One region of the Nocardioides sp. NPDC087217 genome, then DNA from elsewhere that is predicted to be linked to it. Evidence: riboswitches for the same ligand, from Rfam matches in the RefSeq annotation. Region 1 holds a riboswitch; the other holds the start of a gene.
What was found. Region 1 has a riboswitch for cyclic di-AMP ahead of ACIO3S_RS23305 (NlpC/P60 family protein). Riboswitches for the same ligand answer to the same signal wherever they lie in the genome.
Positions count from the first base shown of each region.

Region 2: linked by a shared signal. The riboswitch ahead of ACIO3S_RS01380 (C40 family peptidase) and the one ahead of ACIO3S_RS23305 (NlpC/P60 family protein) in region 1 are both predicted to bind cyclic di-AMP.

Region 1 covers NZ_JBIUZB010000006.1:87,960-96,590, reverse strand. Annotated here, with positions in the region: gene ACIO3S_RS23320 (AMP-dependent synthetase/ligase) at 1-1,188, shown strand, start outside; gene ACIO3S_RS23315 (M48 family metallopeptidase) at 1,277-2,524, opposite strand; gene ACIO3S_RS23310 (hypothetical protein) at 2,521-3,723, opposite strand; gene ACIO3S_RS23305 (NlpC/P60 family protein) at 3,761-4,747, opposite strand; cyclic di-AMP (ydaO/yuaA leader) riboswitch at 4,765-4,969, opposite strand; gene ACIO3S_RS23300 (hypothetical protein) at 5,066-5,248, opposite strand; gene ACIO3S_RS23295 (NYN domain-containing protein) at 5,372-6,637, shown strand; gene ACIO3S_RS23290 (APC family permease) at 6,720-8,631, shown strand, end outside; gene ACIO3S_RS23285 (hypothetical protein) at 8,617-8,631, opposite strand, start outside.
Region 2 covers NZ_JBIUZB010000001.1:264,369-272,999, forward strand. Annotated here, with positions in the region: gene ACIO3S_RS01370 (alpha/beta fold hydrolase) at 1-585, opposite strand, end outside; gene prfB (peptide chain release factor 2) at 590-1,708, opposite strand; gene ACIO3S_RS01380 (C40 family peptidase) at 1,832-2,647, opposite strand; cyclic di-AMP (ydaO/yuaA leader) riboswitch at 2,653-2,826, opposite strand; gene ACIO3S_RS01385 (response regulator transcription factor) at 3,040-3,720, opposite strand; gene ligD (non-homologous end-joining DNA ligase) at 3,735-4,652, opposite strand; gene ACIO3S_RS01395 (DNA ligase) at 4,652-5,620, opposite strand; gene ACIO3S_RS01400 (hypothetical protein) at 5,673-6,254, opposite strand; gene ACIO3S_RS01405 (Ku protein) at 6,473-7,324, shown strand; gene ACIO3S_RS01410 (YciI family protein) at 7,436-7,795, shown strand; gene ACIO3S_RS01415 (RNA polymerase sigma factor) at 7,792-8,631, shown strand, end outside.

The DNA of each region.
Region 1 (8,631 bases):
AACTTCATGTTCGAGCTCGGCGTCGTCGTCGACTCCCTCGACGGCCTGTTCAACATCGAGGGCCGCAGCACGCTGCTGTTCCTGCCGCTCGCGCACGTCTTCGCGCGGATCATCCAGATCGGCTGCATCACCTCCCGCACCCGTCTGGGCCACACCCCCGACATCAAGAACCTCGTCGCCGATCTCGGCACCTTCCAGCCGACCTTCGTGCTGGCCGTGCCGCGGGTGTTCGAGAAGGTCTACAACACGGCCTCGCAGAAGGCCGTCGCCGACGGCAAGGGCCGCATCTTCGACATGGCCACCGAGGTCGCCATCGAATACTCCCGGGCCACCGAGACCGGCAAGGCGCCGTTCCTGCTCGCCGCCAAGCACAAGCTGTTCTCCAAGCTCGTCTACGGCAAGCTGCTCGCCGCGCTCGGCGGCAACTGCTCCTACGCGATCTCCGGCGGGGCACCGCTCGGCGACCGCCTGGGCCACTTCTACCGCGGCATCGGCGTCACCGTCCTGGAGGGCTACGGCCTCACCGAGACGACCGGCGCGCTCACCGTCAACCTGCCCGAGGCGTTCAAGATCGGCACCGTCGGCCGGCCGATTCCCGGCACCTCGGTGCGTGTCGCCGATGACGGCGAGCTGCTCTTCAAGGGCGGCCAGGTGCTGAAGGAGTACTGGCAGAACCCGGCCGCCACCTCGGAGGCGAAGACCGAGGACGGCTGGTTCCACTCCGGCGACCTCGGCGAGGTCGACGACGAGGGCTTCGTCAAGATCACCGGCCGCAAGAAGGAGATCCTGGTCACCGCCGGCGGCAAGAACGTCGCCCCGGCCGTCCTCGAGGACCGCCTGCGCGCCCACGTGCTCGTCGACCAGTGCATCGTCGTCGGCGACGGTCAGCCGTTCATCGGCGCGATCGTCACCATCGACCCCGAGGCACTGCCCACCTGGGCCGAGGCCAACGGCAAGTCCGGCAACATCGAGGACCTCGTCGAGGACGAGGACCTACGTGCCGTCATCCAGAGCGCCGTCGACGACGCCAACAAGGCGGTCTCCAAGGCCGAGTCGATCCGCAAGTTCGTGATCATCCCCGAATCCTGGACCGAGGAGGGTGGCCAGCTCACCCCCAGCCTCAAGCTCAAGCGCAACGTCGTCATGCGCGAGTTCAGCCACGAGGTCGAGGCGCTCTACGCAAAGTAGTTGCTCGTGCCGCCGAGTCGGCGCATCTTGACGCCTTGGAGCGAAGCGAAGCGAGTGAGGCGTCAAGATGCGCCGACTCGGCCTATTTTCAGTCGAGAACCCGATGAGCAATAGCAATCCGCTGCAGCGTCGTCGGGTGGGAGCCGAACCACCACTGCGACCAGGCCTGCGGTGACGGGTCGGAGAGCGAGCGGGCACCTAGGTCGTGCTGCAGCCGGGTGAACGACTCCAGGTCGCCGGTGGCATGGAGCGCCTCGACGTCGGCGCGGGCCTCGACGTGTCGGCTGAGGCCGTTCTGGATCGGCATCGCCAGGACGCTCGCGAGCGCGAAGACCGCCATCAGCATCGGGACTGCTTCGGGGGTGGCGTACTCGTCCTGGCGCCGGTAGGACAGCAGCAGGCCGAGCAGGCCGACGCCGGCGACCGCGCCGGCGGCGCCGATGACCGTGCCGACCAGGACGTCGTCGTGCTTGGCGTGGGCGAGCTCGTGGGCGACGACGGAGAGGACCGCCCCGCGCGCGGCGGCGCCCCGTTGGGAGTCGACGAGGTTGTCGTAGAGGACGACGCGGCGGGTGGAGCCGAAGCCGGTGACGTACGCATTGAGCGAGGTCGTACGCCGGGAGGCATCGACCACCAGGACGTCGTCGAGCTCGACGCCCTCACGCTCGGCGATCGCCATCACCTCGGTCCGGAACTGGCCGCGCGGCAGCGACTCGAAGTCGTTGAACAGCGGCTCGATGACGACCGGATAGATGAACGAGCCGACCACCACCAGAGCAGCGACCAGGGCGGCGGCGACCGCGGGCCACCAACGCCGGCCGAGGCGGATGCAGGCGAAGAGGGCGAGCAGTGCCACGGAGGTGGTCACGATGCCGACGACCTGGTTCAGCAGCGAGTCGCCCAGCCAGGGTCCCCACGCCTGCCGGGAGAGCCCGTAGCGCATCTGCAGCCGGTGGATGGCCACTCCGAACGGCAGCGTCGCGATCCAGCCGAGGAACGTGACCGCGGCGACCGCCAGCACCACCCGGAGCAGCCATGGTCCAGGCAGCCGCGCCACCAGACGCCGGCCGAGCGAGGTGAACCCGAGCACGCAGGCGACGATCAGAGAGACGAGGAGCGAGGCCCGGCTGATCCAGCGGGCGGTGCCGGAGTAGGCCAGCATCCGCTCGAGCTCCTCGGGCGTGAACACGTCACGCTCGTCGGGCAGGTCGAGCGCGCCGCCCGGGTAGGGATGCCACGGGATCAACGCCCAGGCGAGCACCACGAACGCCACCGCCCCGAGGACGAGAACCACCCAGGACGTACGTCGCGTCGCACTCACTTCCGCCCCACTCATCGAGCCGAGTGTGACAGATGGGTCCGCCAGCGGGCGGTCAGCTCGTCCTCCCCGAAGCCGAAGCCGGCCTGCAGCGCCTTCTCCAGGCCGATGCCGCGACCGGTCTCCTCGTAGAGGTCGACCAGGGCCTGCTCGCCACCGGCCTCGGCGAGCACCTCGCAGGCGAGCCAGGCGGCTTCGTACTCGGCGCCGAAGTGCTCCGAGCGGGTGTTGAACTCGGCCTTGCCCGGGAGGTGGTCGGGGGCGCCGTTCTCGCGGACCTGAGCGAGGATCTGGCCGGCGGTCTCGGACAGCGGCAGCTTGGTGTCGCGGAGCGCGACGTAGTCGGCGAAGCCCTCGACCAGCCACATCGGCCGGCGGGTGTTGGTCGCGGCGTCGGTGGCCGCGTGGGTGGCCTCATGGGTGATGACGATCTGGGCGCCGGGGGCGTCGAGGTCGCCGATGACACCCTGGTTGACCCACACGTGCAGCGGGGTCCCGGCCTTCGTGGACCCGTCGACGGTCGCGGTCACCGCCGCGACGGCGGCGTAGGTCCCCGGCTGCGCGCCGAGCGCGGAGTCGAGGCCGTTCGCGGGCACCTCGAGGACCAGGCGCGGGTCCTTCCAGGGGATCACCTTGCGGACCCCGGCGACAGCAGCGGTGGCCAGCTCTGCGTAGCGGTCGGCGACCTCGGCCGAGGCCTGGGCGACCACGAGGGTGGAGCCGGTGCGGCGCACCTCGACCGGGCCGCTGAGCCACAGCGGCAGCCGCGTGCCCTGGGCCGCCGAGAAACCGGTGATCGCACCCTCGGCGTCGAAGCCGACCTTCAGCTCCTCGGTCAGCGCCGGATCGCCGGGGCTGCGCCACGACATCTCGACGTCGGCCGTCCAGGAGCCGTCCGGCTCCACGTTGCCCGACTCGGCGACGTACCTCGCGGTGACGTCCCCGAGGCCGATGGCACGGGCGTTGCGCACCGCCACCGAGGCGGCGTCCTCTCCCTCGGGCTCCGCCCCGTCGCGTACGCCGTCGACCAGGGCATCCAGCGAGGCCCGGGCACCTCCGGTGTCGGCGCGCACGACCGGCGCGCTGCTCGGGGTCGGGGCGACGTACTCGCCCCCGCCGGTGAGCCGCCAGCCGACGAACCCGGCGAGCAGCATCACCAGGACCAGCGCGGCCCCGATCAGGGCCGGGCGAGAAAGAAGAGAGCCGACCGTTCGCACCTGCGAACGATCGGCCTCTTCGGGGTGCTGGGTCAACTCAGCCCGGGCGGACGGCGCCCGTGTAGGGCATCTCGTCCATCGGGGAGACCTTCACACCGGTGCTCGGGTTGGACGCGTGCACGATCATGCCGTTGCCGATGTAGATGCCGACGTGGCTGATCGGGCTGTAGTAGAAGACCAGGTCGCCAGGGGCGAGCTGGTCGCGCGAGACCTGGGGTCCGCTGCTGTACTGCGCCGAGGAGGAGTGCGGGAGCGAGACGCCGGCCTGGCCCCAGGCACCCATGGTGAGGCCGGAGCAGTCCCACGACTCGGTGCCGGTGGCGCCGTAGACGTAGGCGTCGCCGACCTGGGCGAGGGCGTAGTCGACGGCCACCTTGGCGCGACCCGAGGGCGGCGGCAGGTTGGAGGGGATGCTGGTGTCGGTGGACTGGAACTCCTCCAGCTCATCGGCCTCCAGCTCGTCGAGCTCGGCCTGGGCCGCCTCGTACTTCTTGTCGATCTCGCTCTTCTTCTGCTGCATGGTCGTCTTGATCTTGGCCACCTGGGACTTGGCGTCCTCGGTGGCCTCGCGGCGAACCTGGAGGGCCTCCGCCTCGGTGTTGTACCGAGCGAGCAGGTCGGCCTGCAGCGCGTTGTAGGACGAGACGGTGGAGAGACCGGCGAGGAACTCCTGCGGGTCCTCGGAGGTGATCACCTGGCCGACGGCAGAGACGTCGGAGCCCTCGAACTGCCGCAGCACGGAGTCACGGAGCTCGGCGCGGATCTTGTCGAGCTCCTTGCTCTGACGCTTCTCGTCGGAGTTGAGGTCCTCGAGCTGGTCCTTGAGGTCCTGCAGCCGCAGCTTGGCGTTGCTGTAGTCCTCGTTGGCCGCCTCGGCCTGGGTGTAGAGCTTGTCGACCTTCTTGCGAACGTCGTCGATGTCAGGGTCTGCCTGGGCGGGGGTCGCTGCGGGAATGATCCCGGCGACTCCGATGGCGGCGATGCCGGCTGCTCCGGCAATGAGTCGCTTCCGGTCGCGTGTCACGAGCGGACGGTCTCCTTGTGTGTAGTCGTTGACGCCTACCGGGTGAGCTGACGGGTTCAGGCACGACCTGCCTTACCACCGCTCCTCGATCTGGTCTCCCAGATCGCCCTTGCGGCGGATGCACCCCAGGTGATCGCACTCCGTGTTCGCGGCGTACGACCGGTGTGGTTCCCCGGCTCCTGGCCCGCCCCGAAGCGGGCCTGGACTAAGCGCGACACTCGCGTGGGCCGGTTGACCCACTTCCACGAGCGCCAAGTTCCTGCGCACACTAGCCGACGGCATCCCCCACCTGCCAACCACCCACGCCCAAAAGTTCGGCTACATCCCTTCCACCATGCGCAGCGGCGGGACCAGTCCACCTTCGGCCAGCACGTCGAGCGCCCGGCGCTCGTCGTCCTCGATGGTCAGCTCCGGCGGTGGCCCCAGAAGCACGGTGACCACGCAGTCGTGGCACGCCAAACCGCGCACGAGGCAGGTGTCACAGTCGATTCTCGTCGTCATGTGAGTGACGGTCTCACCGAGCACCGACATTTTTGCTTTCGTCCGGTTGCGTCCGGCGTGTCACCACCATCGCAGCACGGTATTCGAGGCGGCGATCGCGGACCGGGTCCCTACACTTGGAACATGGAGGTCTCCGCGTACGCGACGCTCCCCGACACGGTCCGGGGGCGCATCGTCGCGCTCACGGCCGGGGTGCTTCCCGACGTGGTGCGCCTGCCGCCCGCGCTCAAGCGGATCGCCGACTTCGCGCCCGCCCGGCGGGCCAAGGCCGGCGGCGCGATGATCGCCTCGGTGCTCGAGAGCGACGACGAGGTCCGGGAGAAGGTCGGCAGCCAGCTGCGACCGGCGTACGTCTCCGAGGGCTCCGCCGACGACGTGGTCCTCCCCGAGGATCCGGCCGAGGCGGCCGCGGTCGTCTGGCTCATCCGCCCCGACGGCTGGGAGGTCTCGCTCAAGGAGGCTCTGGACCGGCTGGAGGCCGCCGCGGTGCCGGTGGTCGACGCCGAGGTGGCCCGGCTGCGCGGCAAGCTCGCCGCGGCCGAGGACGAGCTCCGCGAGGTGCGTGCCGACCGCAAGGCCCGCCTCGACGACCTCAAGGCCGACAACACCGCCCTGCGACGCAAGCTCGGCGAGGCCCGGGCTGCCGCGCGCGAGGCCGGCACCGGCCTGGACGAGGCCCTGACCGAGGCCCGCACGGCGCTCGCCCGCGCCGAGGACGAGCTCGCCGCACGTGACCGCCAGCTGCGACAGCTCCGCAGCCAGATCGACAAGCTGGAACGCGAGGCCGCTGCCGAGCGGCGTACGTCCAAGACGGACCGCGAGGACGCCTCGCTGCGCGCCCGGTTCCTGCTCGACACACTGCTCGACGCCGCCGGGGGCCTGCGTCGCGAGCTGGCGCTGCCGCCGGTCACCGGCACCCCGGGCGAGCGGGTGGAGGCCGAGCTGGCCTCGGCTGACGCCGCCGCCGGTGCCGGGGTCACCAGCAGCGCCCACCTCGAGCAGTTCCTCGCGATGCCGCGGGTCCGGCTGATCGTCGACGGCTACAACGTCTCCAAGGCGCTGTGGCCCGACTCGGCGCTCGATGCCCAGCGGCTGCGGCTGCTGCGGGCGATCGCGCCGATCGCCGCCCGCACCGGTGCCGAGACGACCGTCGTCTTCGACGCCCACTCCGCATCCGTACGCCCCACCGCGGTGCCTCCTCGCGGCGTCAAGGTCCTCTTCTCCCCCGAGGGCGTCATCGCCGACGACGTCATCCGTGACCTCGTCGACGCCGAACCCGCCGGCCGCGTCATCCTGGTCGCCACCGACGACGCCGAGGTCGTCAAGGACGTACGCCGCGCCGGCGCCCGCACCGTCCCGCTCTCCTCGCTCTCGCCCCTGCTTGGTTGATCCAGCAGGCTTCCTGCGCCACACCGCCCTGATTCGATAGGTTCTCCCGACGTTCGAATCATCGGGAGTGGGAGACCAGCGCGTGCGGCACACCCTCAGCGCGATCGCCAGGATGATCCTGTGCGCCGCGGGATTCGTGATGTCCATCTACGGCAGCGTCCAGCTCAATGCCCTCAAGTCGCCGGGATTCCGCGAGCTGCTGCACGAGTCGAGCTTCTGGGTCGCGGCCATCGGGGGCCTGATGACCGCGATCGCGTTCGAGGCGATGCGACGCGCGCAGGTCCCCGCCGCTCCCGCTCCGCAACCCACCGAGCCCGTCGCGCCGGTCACGCCCGTCACGCCAGTGGCCACCGATGAGCCCGCGAAGGACGAGAGGGACGAGCGACCCGCCGATCAGGCCGACAAGCTGAGCCTCGTCGAGGTCGTCGGTCTCGCCGCGGGCGGCGTGATCGGATCGGGCTGGCTCCTGGCCGTTCCCACCCTCCACGAGAGCCTGGGCGAGGCCGCGCTCCTCGGCTGGGCCGCCGGCGGCCTGCTCATGCTCACCATCGCGGTCGTGATGGTCGAGTTCGGGCTCATCTCCCAGCGCACCGGCGGGCTGCTGTTCCATCCACACGACGCCTTCGGGCCGCTGGTGGTGATCATCCTCGCCGCGTCGCTGTGGATCTCGTACGCCATCAACCCGGCCGCCCAGGCGGCCGCGGCCGTCAACGGGCTGGCCGAGATCGTCCCCGCCCTGGCCGGCGACGGCGGGCTCACCGGGATCGGATCGACCCTGGCGGTGCTGGTGACCGCCGCGATCATCGCCTTCGTCCTGCTGCCCCGACGGCTCGTCCTGCGTACGAACGCGGCCCTGACGCTGCTCAAGATCGCCATCCCGGTGATCTTCGTGGTGTTCCTGGCGCTCGCGGCCCCGGGCCGGCCGACGGCTCCGGGAGCCGCGGCCGGGCCCACCACGACCGGCGTGCTCAGCGCGCTGATCACCAGCGGCGTGATCTACGCCTACATCGGCTTCCAGGCTCCCCTGGACGTGACCGGCGAGGTCCGTGGTGGCCGTCGCGAGGCGGCCAGGCGGGTGCGCTGGGCGGTCTACGGCACGGTCGTCGGCTCATTCCTGCTCTACTCCTCCCTCCAGCTGGTCTACGCCGAGCACATGGCCGGCTCCGGGGCCGAGCACGGCACCTCCTACGCACGCCTGACCGACGCGGCCACGCTGGCCGGGGCGCCGCTCGACTGGCTGGTCGTGCTGGTCCGGATCGCCGCGATCCTGGCCCCGATCGGGTCCGGCATCGTGTTCACCTACGCCCTCAGTCGCGAGGTCTACGCACTGAGCGCGGAGAGGTACGTCCCCAGCGGCCTGCACGAGCCGCGGGCATCACGGCTCCCCGGCCGCACCGGCGACTCCTTCTGGCTGATCCTGCTCGTGAACCTGGCGCTCGCGCTGGTCGTCCTGGTCGCGGTGGGCGGCGACTGGCAGACCCTGGCCGTGCTCAACACCATCCCGATCCTGATCCTGTACGCGGTCACCTGCGTCGTCCTGGCCGTGCGCTCCGACCTGCTCGGGACGGGTGCCCAGCGGCTCCTCCCGTTCGCGGCGTACGCGGCCTTCGTCGTCATCGCGCTGGTCGTCAACGAGTCCGCGTGGGACCGGGTGTGGAAGGGCGTCGCGGTGATCGGCTGGGGATCGCTCGTCCTGCTCGTGCTCCCCTGGCTCCATCACCTCCGGGTCCCCGGCCTGGGCTGGTACGACGCGAAGAACCACGGCGCGCGCCTGGTCTCACGCGACCCGGCGAACCGTCCGTTCGTCGTGCTCGCGCTGTACCTGGTCGCGCTGACGCTGCTGAGCGCCGTGCGCCACCGGATCGACGACGACTCCGTGTGGAGCGTGTGGAGCCTGCGCGCCCTGGTGATGATCGTCGCCTCGGGCGCGTTCGTCCTCCTCGTCGGTGCCGGGCGCCGCTACCTCAGGCAGACCCGGCTCACGACGACCCGGA
Region 2 (8,631 bases), on a different contig from region 1:
GACCTTCTCCAGGTCCGACTGCGGGATGTGGCTGTTGCCGCCACCGGCCACGAGCAGGGTCGGCATGGGCAGCAGCTCGAGCTGTTCCCACATCCACGCGTCGTACATCGTCGCCTCGACCAGCAGAGACGCGATGCACTCCCAGTCGTGGGGCATCGGCCGTGCCGGGCGCCCGGGCGACCTGCGCTGGCGCGGCGCGGGTGGCACCACGTCCTCGATGATCAGCCGGGAGACCAGGTCGGGCCGGTGCATCGCGACCAGGAGGGCGACGTTGCCGCCGGTCGAGTGCCCGACGACCACGGCGCCCGAGATCCCGAGCGCGTCCATCGCCACGATGACGTCGTCGGCGATGAGCCGGTGGGAGTACTCCGAGGCCCAGTCCGAGTCCCCGTGTCCACGCATGTCGAAGGCATGCACCCGGTGGGCGTCCGCGAACGGCGGCACCACACCCTGCCACCGTTTCGCACTGCCACCGAGCTCGTGCAACAGCACCATCGGCACCCCGTCCTCAGGGCCGTAGGCGTCATAGACGTACGCCGCGCCGCGGCCCGGGAGTGGAAGCCTGGTGCGCGTCAGCGCAACCATCGGGTCAGTTCTGTTCGGCCTTCTCGGCGCCGCGGCGCCACCGGATGCCGGCCTCGAGGAACCCGTCGATGTCGCCATCGAAGACAGCCTGCGGGTTGCCCGTCTCGTAGGTCGTACGCAGGTCCTTGACGATCTGGTAGGGGTTGAGCACGTAGTTGCGCATCTGGTCGCCCCACGAGGCGGCGACGTCACCCTTGAGATCCTTGAGATGGGCCTCCTCCTCGGCCTTCTTCAGCGCGAGGAGCTTGGCCTTGAGGACGATCATCGCGGCGGCCTTGTTCTGCAGCTGCGACTTCTCGTTCTGGCAGGAGACCACGGTGCCTGTCGGGATGTGGGTCAGCCGGACCGCGGAGTCGGTGGTGTTGACCGACTGGCCACCCGGCCCCGAGGAGCGGTAGACGTCGACCTTGATCTCGTTCTCGTCGAGCTCGATCTCGTCGGTCTGCTCCAGCACGGGCACGACCTCGACCGCGGCGAAGGAGGTCTGGCGACGGCCCTGGTTGTCGAAGGGGCTGATCCGCACCAGGCGGTGGGTGCCGGCCTCGACGGAGAGGGTGCCGTAGGCGTAGGGGGCGTGGATCGCGAAGGTGGCGGACTTGAGCCCGGCCTCCTCGGCGTAGGAGGTGTCGAAGACCTCGACCGGGTACTTGTTGCGCTCGGCCCAGCGGACGTACATCCGCATCAGCATCTCGGCGAAGTCGGCGGCGTCGACGCCACCGGCGCCGGAGCGGATCGTCACCAGGGCCTCGCGGGAGTCGTACTCCCCCGAGAGCAGGGTGCGGATCTCCAGGCTCTCGACGGCCTTCTTCACCCGGCCCAGCTCGGCCTCGGACTCGGCGAGCGAGTCCGCGTCGCCCTCCTCCTGGGCCATCTCGACCATCAGGCCGAGGTCCTCGATGCGGGTGCGGAGCTCGGTGAACTTGTTGAGCTCGCCCTGCAGCAGGGAGAGGCGTCCGGTGACGCGGGTGGCGTTGTCCTGATCGTCCCAGAGGTCGGGCGCGGCGACCTGCTCGCCGAGGTCGGCGATCTCCTTGCGCATCGCGTCCAGGTCCAGCACCTGGCCGATGGTCTGCATCGTTGCCTGGAGCTGCTTGATCTCGGTGTCGAATTCGGGGCCTGCCACGTCTTACAGGTTACTTGACGCGTGGTGCGCCGCTCGATTCGCCGACCCCGCAAATATGCGCTCGCCCTCCGGTGGGGGAACCGGAGGGCGAGCGCCAGGGGGATATATGGGTCCCGAGAAGCCTCAGGCCTGGTGGGTCGAGCCGGCGAACCAGCCGTCCCAGGCAGCCTCTTCACGAACGGAGGCGCCCGGCTTGGGGGCGTGCAGCATGATCGCCTGACCATTCTCCCAGCGCAGGAAGATACCCACGTGGTAGACGGGGCTGCCCCAGAACATCAGGTCTCCGCGCTGGATCTGGTCGTTCGGGATCGTCGGCAGTGCAGCGGCCTGGTCCCGCGAGACCCGGGGAAGCTCGATGCCGGCGGCGCTGAAGGCGTACTGCGTCAGGCCGGAGCAGTCGAACGAGCTCGGACCGGTGGCACCCCAGACGTACGGGTCGCCGATCTGCTCCGAGGCGACGCTGATCGCCCGCTCGATCTTGCCCTCCTGGCTCGCGGCGAAGGCCTTCGCCTCAGCCTCGGCCTTCTTCTTCGCCTCCGCGGCCTTCTTGGCGGCGATCGCTGCCTTGCGCTTCGCCTCGGCGGCCTTGCGGGCTGCCTCGGCCTTGCGCTCCTGCACCTCGACAGCCCTCTCGAGCTGCTTGATGTCGGTGAGCATCGCCGTGGGGGTGGCCGAGGCCTCCAGAGTCGGAGCCTCCACCACCTTGGCCGGCTCGACGGTCGACTCGACGGAGGTGGTCTCGTGGGAGGCCGGCGCGGCGTTGGCGGCGGGGACTGCCACCAGGGCACCGGCGGCGATGCCGCTGGCGAGGGTGATGCGGCCGACGAGCTTGCCGTGGCCACTGACGGATCCTGCGATCGTCCGGGCGATCGAGACGTTCGGCGACCGGAACGGGCGGGGCGCGCCTCGATGGGCAGGATGAGATACGGACTTGGACATGCGTGAGTTCCTTCCCACGCCTGCGAGGTGAGCTGTCGGGTTCGGGCTAGAAGGTTGCCCGGCCATCGTTGCGATGGCTTCACCCCAAGCGACCGTCCGAGTTAGTCGCGTGGAACTTGGGTCCCCCGCTCCTGTCCCATACGTACTGCTGAGTGTGAGGGTAAAGGGGGTTCAGTAGTAGGGGCCGGCGTCCGGAGGGACAGGATTCGGCGTGTACCGGGGCCGGTCGTGCGTTCTGCACGGCTCATCCAAGGTGACACGCGATCTGGAACGGATCCAATCCCGAATGGCCGAATCTGAAGCACAATCGGCGTGTTCACGCGTGACTTTGCCGTCGTTTGTGAAACATCTCACGCACTGAACACGCATATGACACCGTGTCGAACTTGCGTTTACTCCGCTGCTTCGAGACGGAAACCGACGCCGCGGACGGCGACGACCTTCTCCTGCACACCGGCCGCCTCGAGCTTCTGGCGCAGGCGTCCAACCGTGACGTCGAGCGTCTTGGTCGAGCCGTACCAGTTCTCGTCCCAGACCTCGGCCATCAGCCGGTCGCGGGAGACGACCTTGTCGCGGGAGGCGGCCAGGACGGCCAGCAGCGCGAACTCCTTGCCGGTCAGGGTCACCTCGCGCTCGCCGGCGTAGACCCGGTGGGCGGCCACGTCGATGCGCAGGGCGTCGTCGTCGGCGCCGGGCTCGACCGGGCCCGAGCGGCGCAGGAGGGCGCGGACCCGCGCCTGGAGGACGGCCAGCGCGAACGGCTTGGCCAGGTAGTCGTCGGCACCGGCGTCGAGCCCGACGACCAGGTCGATCTCGGCGTCACGGGCGGTGAGGATCATGATCCCGCCCTCGTAGCCGTTGTCGCGAGCGGCCTTGCAGACCTCGAGCCCGTCCATGTCCGGAAGGCCCAGGTCGAGCAGCACCAGCTCGGCGTCGTACGGAGGTGCCAGCAACTCCAGCGCCTTCTTGCCGGAATCGACCCAGGTGACGTCATAGCCCTCACGCTGGAGCGTGCGCACCAGGGGAGCAGCGATGTCCTCTTGGTCTTCTACGACAAGCACGGAGTTCGACATGAAGAGAACAATAGTTACAGCCCCGTAGGGCTTGTGAAGAGATCCCCCCTTTCAGATAAGCGCGTGATCACATTGTTAGGTCCGAGCTGGTCGATACCGAGCGGATCCTCGGCCCCTTCGGCGACCTCGTCCCAGGTCACCGGGGCCGCGACCGTGGGGATCCCCTTGCCCCGCAGCGAGTAGGGACAGATCGTCGTCTTCGATCCCGAGTTCTGCGACCAGTCCAGGAAAACCTTGCCTGACCTGCGGCTCTTGGTCATCGTCGCGGTCACCTTGCTCGGGTGGGCCTTCTGGAGGTCCTCGGCGATCTCCTTGGCCAGCGCCGTGGCGACGTCCGGCTCGACAGGCTCGGGCAGGGCGGCGTACAGGTGCACGCCCTTGCTCCCGCTGAGCACCGGCGTCGCGGCAAGGTCACGGGCGGCCAGCGCCTCGCGCACCAGCAGCGCGACCTCGCAGCACTCCTGCAGACCGGCCGGCTCACCGGGGTCGAGGTCGATCACGATCCGGTTCGCGCCTGCCGGGGTGCCGTCGCTGCCGACCGTCCACTGGTGGACGTGCAGCTCCAGCGCGGAGAGGTTCGCGGCCCAGGTGAGGGCGGCGAGGCTGTCGAGGATCGGAAAGGTGAGTGTTCCCTCCCTGTGGTCGGCGGTTCGGGATCCCGTTGTCGGAACGATGACCGTACGGACCCAGCTGGGCGTGCCGGCCGGTGCGTTCTTCTCGAAGAAGGACATGTCGCCGACGCCGTGCGGCCAGCGGATCCTCGTCACGGCACGGTCCTGGAGCTGCGGCAGGAGCGCCGGCGCGACCTGGGCGTAGTAGTTGAGCACCTCGCCCTTCGTCATGCCCGTACGTGGATAGAGCACCTTGCTGAGGCTGGTCAGGGTCAGGACCCGGCCGTCGACCTCGACGCGTACCTCTTCTCGTTCGACCATCACAGATCCTTCGGCTCGATGTCCTCGCGGATGCCGATGAAGCTCGGCTGCCGCAGCCGGCCCTTGTAGCTCGCCGACGCGACAGCAGTGCCGTGGGTCTCCACCTCGACGACCAGGAGCGGCTCGACCCAGTGGGTGCCCCGAGCGTCCAGCGACGGCACTCCCCCGTCCGGATCGACGTCGGGTCCGGCGAAGGGGCTCCGGCTGGCCTCGCGCAGCAGCTCCCCGAGCCGTTGGGCGCGTTTGCCGGTGATGCCGCTGCCGACCCGCCCACGGTAGATCAGCCCCTCGGGCGTCGGCTGCCCGACGAGCAGCGCGCCGAGTCGTTCGGTGCCGCCCTCGGTGCCCACCTCAGGCCGCCAGCCGCCGACCACCAGCGAGGCCCGGTAGCGGTGGGCCAGCTTGATCCAGTCCTTGCTCCGCTCCCCCGGCCGGTAGCGGCTGCCGCGCCGCTTCGACACGATCCCCTCCAGCCCCTGCGCCCGCGTCACCTCGTGGAGCATCCGGCCGTCGTCGTACGTCGCCGGCACCTGCCACGAGCCCAGATCGCCATCGGCATGGACCGCCTCGAGGATCTTGCGGCGCTCGGCCCAGGGCTCCTCGATGAGCAGCCGCCCGTCGAGACGGAGAAGATCGAAGACCATGTACGTCGCGGGGATCCGCTCCGCGAACCTCGCGGCGCGGCCGACATCGCGGTTGTGCATCCGATCCATCAGCACCCGGAAGTCGGGCAACCCGGCATCGTTGAGCGCGATCACCTCACCGTCGACGACGATGTCGCGCGTCGGCCCGGTCGCGATCTCGGGCCAGGCGGGGGTGGCGTCGTTGTCGTTGCGTGTGGTCAGGCGGGTCCGCGTACGTCCTTCCGGGCTGTCACCGAGGAGCCGGATGCCGTCCCACTTGACCTCATGGACCCACTCCTCCCCCGGCGGAACGTGGGCGCCAGGAGTGGCGAGCATGGGACGCATGCGTCCATCTTGCCTCCCCGCAGGCGGTGCCCCCGGCAGATCGGCACGATCCTCACGGCCAGTCGACGTCCACCCGGCACGCCTTCGAGGCATGCGGAAGCGTCAGGACCGCTCGGTAGTCCCACCCTTCGGTGGTCAGCTCCAGACGGACCAGATCGTCACCGGATCCTCGAACCAGAACGGCCTCCATCCGGCTCGGCACGTACTCCCCGCCCTCGACGAACCCCTCCGACTCGACCCGCCACCCCAACGCCTCGATGCGATCCACCAGGAGCGCGAACTCCGAACGCGCGACCTTTCCTGGTCCGTCCTTCGCGGCGACGGGGTCATAGGGGCCCTGCCAGTAGATGCCTGCGTTCGGTTGATCGGCCGTCTGGCTCGAGTCGTCATAGAGGCAACCAACGACCCCGGCATCCAGGTTGAGGGTGGTGCCCGGCGGGCCCTGGATCGCCATCACCTCGTCCGACCACGGCTCCAGGTCCTTCATCACCTGCTGCTCCACGACCGGGTCGACCGAGTACACCCTCGGAGCGATCACCCAGGAGATCGCGAGCGCGATCCCGACCGTCATGGCGACGAAGACGAGGACCGACCCGATGCCGATGAGCCAGATGGTCCGAGCACGGAGCTCCACGGGCGGTCTCCTTCTTCAAGCCGACGCTGAACGCGAGAGGCGACTTTCGCACACATGTGCCGAAGTGACGGCGTCATCGGGAAACGACAGGTCAGATTCAGGCATGTGCACGGTTCTTGCAGAGCGGCGTCACGGCTCTGTCGCGGGCGAATGGGGTACCGGTATCGGAGGATCCGACAGATACTGGGGACGTTGTTGCCGTTGCGGAGGGAGTCACCATGCGTGCGATCTGGAAGGGCGCAGTGTCGTTCGGGCTGGTCAGCGTGCCCGTGAAGCTCTATTCGGCGACGGAGTCCCACGACGTCTCCTTCCGTCAGGTGCACCAGTCCGACGGTGGCCGGATCCGCTATCAGCGGATCTGTTCGATCGACGGCGAGGAAGTGCCCTACTCCGAGATCGCGAAGGGCTACGAGACCGAGGACGGCGAGATGGTCGTGCTCACCGACGACGACTTCGCCAACCTGCCGACCACCTCCTCGCGTGAGATCGCAGTGGAGAAGTTCGTGCCGAGCGACCAGATCGACCCGATGCTCTTCGAGAAGAGTTACTACCTGGAGCCGGAGAACACCGGGGTCAAGCCCTACGCGCTGCTGCGCCAGGCCCTGCTCGAGGCCGACCGGGTCGCCCTGGTGACCGTCGCCCTGCGGCAGCGCACCACGGTCGCGGCGCTCCGGGTGCGGCCGACCGACAACGGCGACGTGATCGTGCTGCAGACGATGATGTGGCCCGACGAGATCCGGGTGCCCGACTTCAAGGTCGAAGCCGGCGAGATCAAGGACTCCGAGATCAAGATGGCCAACATGCTCGTCGAGACCCTCGCGGGCGACTTCCATCCCGAGGAGTTCTCCGACGACTACGCCAGCGCCGTCGAGGAGATGGTGAAGGCCAAGATCGAGGGCGGCGAGGTCGAGCGGACCCCCACCTCCACCAAGACCTCCGGCGAGGTCGTCGACCTGCTCGCCGCCCTGCAGCGCTCGGTCGCCGCGGCCAAGAAGTCGCGCGGCGAGGAGGTCCCCGAGGAGGCCGAGGAGAAGAAGACGAAGAAGTCGAAGGCATCGAAGGCGTCGTAGGGCGACACGTACCGAAATCTCTGGTGCGGGCGTGTCGAAAGCGGCAGGCTCTTCTCGACGCGTAGGCGACGACGCGCAACGGACGCGACGCCGACACGCAAGGAGACGCAGATGCGCTACATGATGTTCGTGAAGATGGACCCCGAGGCCGGGCCGCCCCCGGCCGCGCTGATCGAGGCGGTGGAGGCCGAGATCAAGCAGCAGTACGCCGACGGCATCCTGCTCGACGCCGACGGGCTCGGTCCCGCGGTGGAGATCCGGCTGACCGCCGGGGAGGTGACCCACATCGACGGGCCCTTCGCGGAGGCCAAGGAGGTCGCCGGCGGGTTCTCGCTCTTCGAGGTCCGCTCGCCCGACGAGGCGATCGAGCTCGGACGCCGGATGATCCAGCTCCACGAGGAGCTGTGGCCCGGGCAGGACGTGGCCGTGGAGATGCGGCCGCTGTTCGGTCCGCCGACCCCGGCTGAATGAGCTCACCCACCGAGGACGCGATCGTCGCGGTCTGGCGCAACGAGTCCGTACGTCTCCTCGCCGGTCTGGCGCGGATGACGCACGACCTCGACCTGGCCGAGGACCTCGCCCAGGATGCCCTCGTCGCGGCGCTGGAGCAGTGGCCGCACGAGGGCATCCCTCGCAACCCCGGCGCGTGGTTGATGTCGATCGCGAAGCGGCGCGCGATCGACGGGTTCCGCCGTGATGAGGTGCTGCGCCGCAAGGTCGCCCTGCTGGGCCACGAACTGGAGGAGGGTGAGATGCCTGACCTGGCTGCCGCGGTCGACCACATCGAGGACGATGTGCTGCGGCTGATGTTCCTCTCCTGCCATCCGGCGCTGGCGCCCGACTCCCGCACGGTGCTGACGCTGCGGCTCGTGGGCGGTCTGACGACCGCCGAGATCGCCCGGGCCTACTTCGCCAAGGAGTCGGCCGTCGGCCAGCGGATCTCGCGGGCGAAGCGCACCCTGGCCGAGGTCGGGGCCTCGTTCGAGCTGCCCACCGGCGAGGAGCGGACGGCACGGCTGCGCGACGTGATGCAGACGATCTACCTGGTCTTCAACGAGGGCTACGCGGCCACGTCGGGGCCGTCGTGGACCCGGCCCGAGCTGTGCCTGGAGGGGATGCGGCTGGCCCGCATGCTGGCCGCGCACGCCCCGGGCGACCCCGACGCGCAGGCGCTGCAGGGGCTGCTGGAGATCCAGGGGTCACGACTCGCGGCCCGGGCAGATGCCGAGGGTCACCCGGTGCTGCTCGAGGACCAGGACCGGACCCGCTGGGACCAGCTGCTGCTGCGCCGTGGCCTGGCCGCGGTC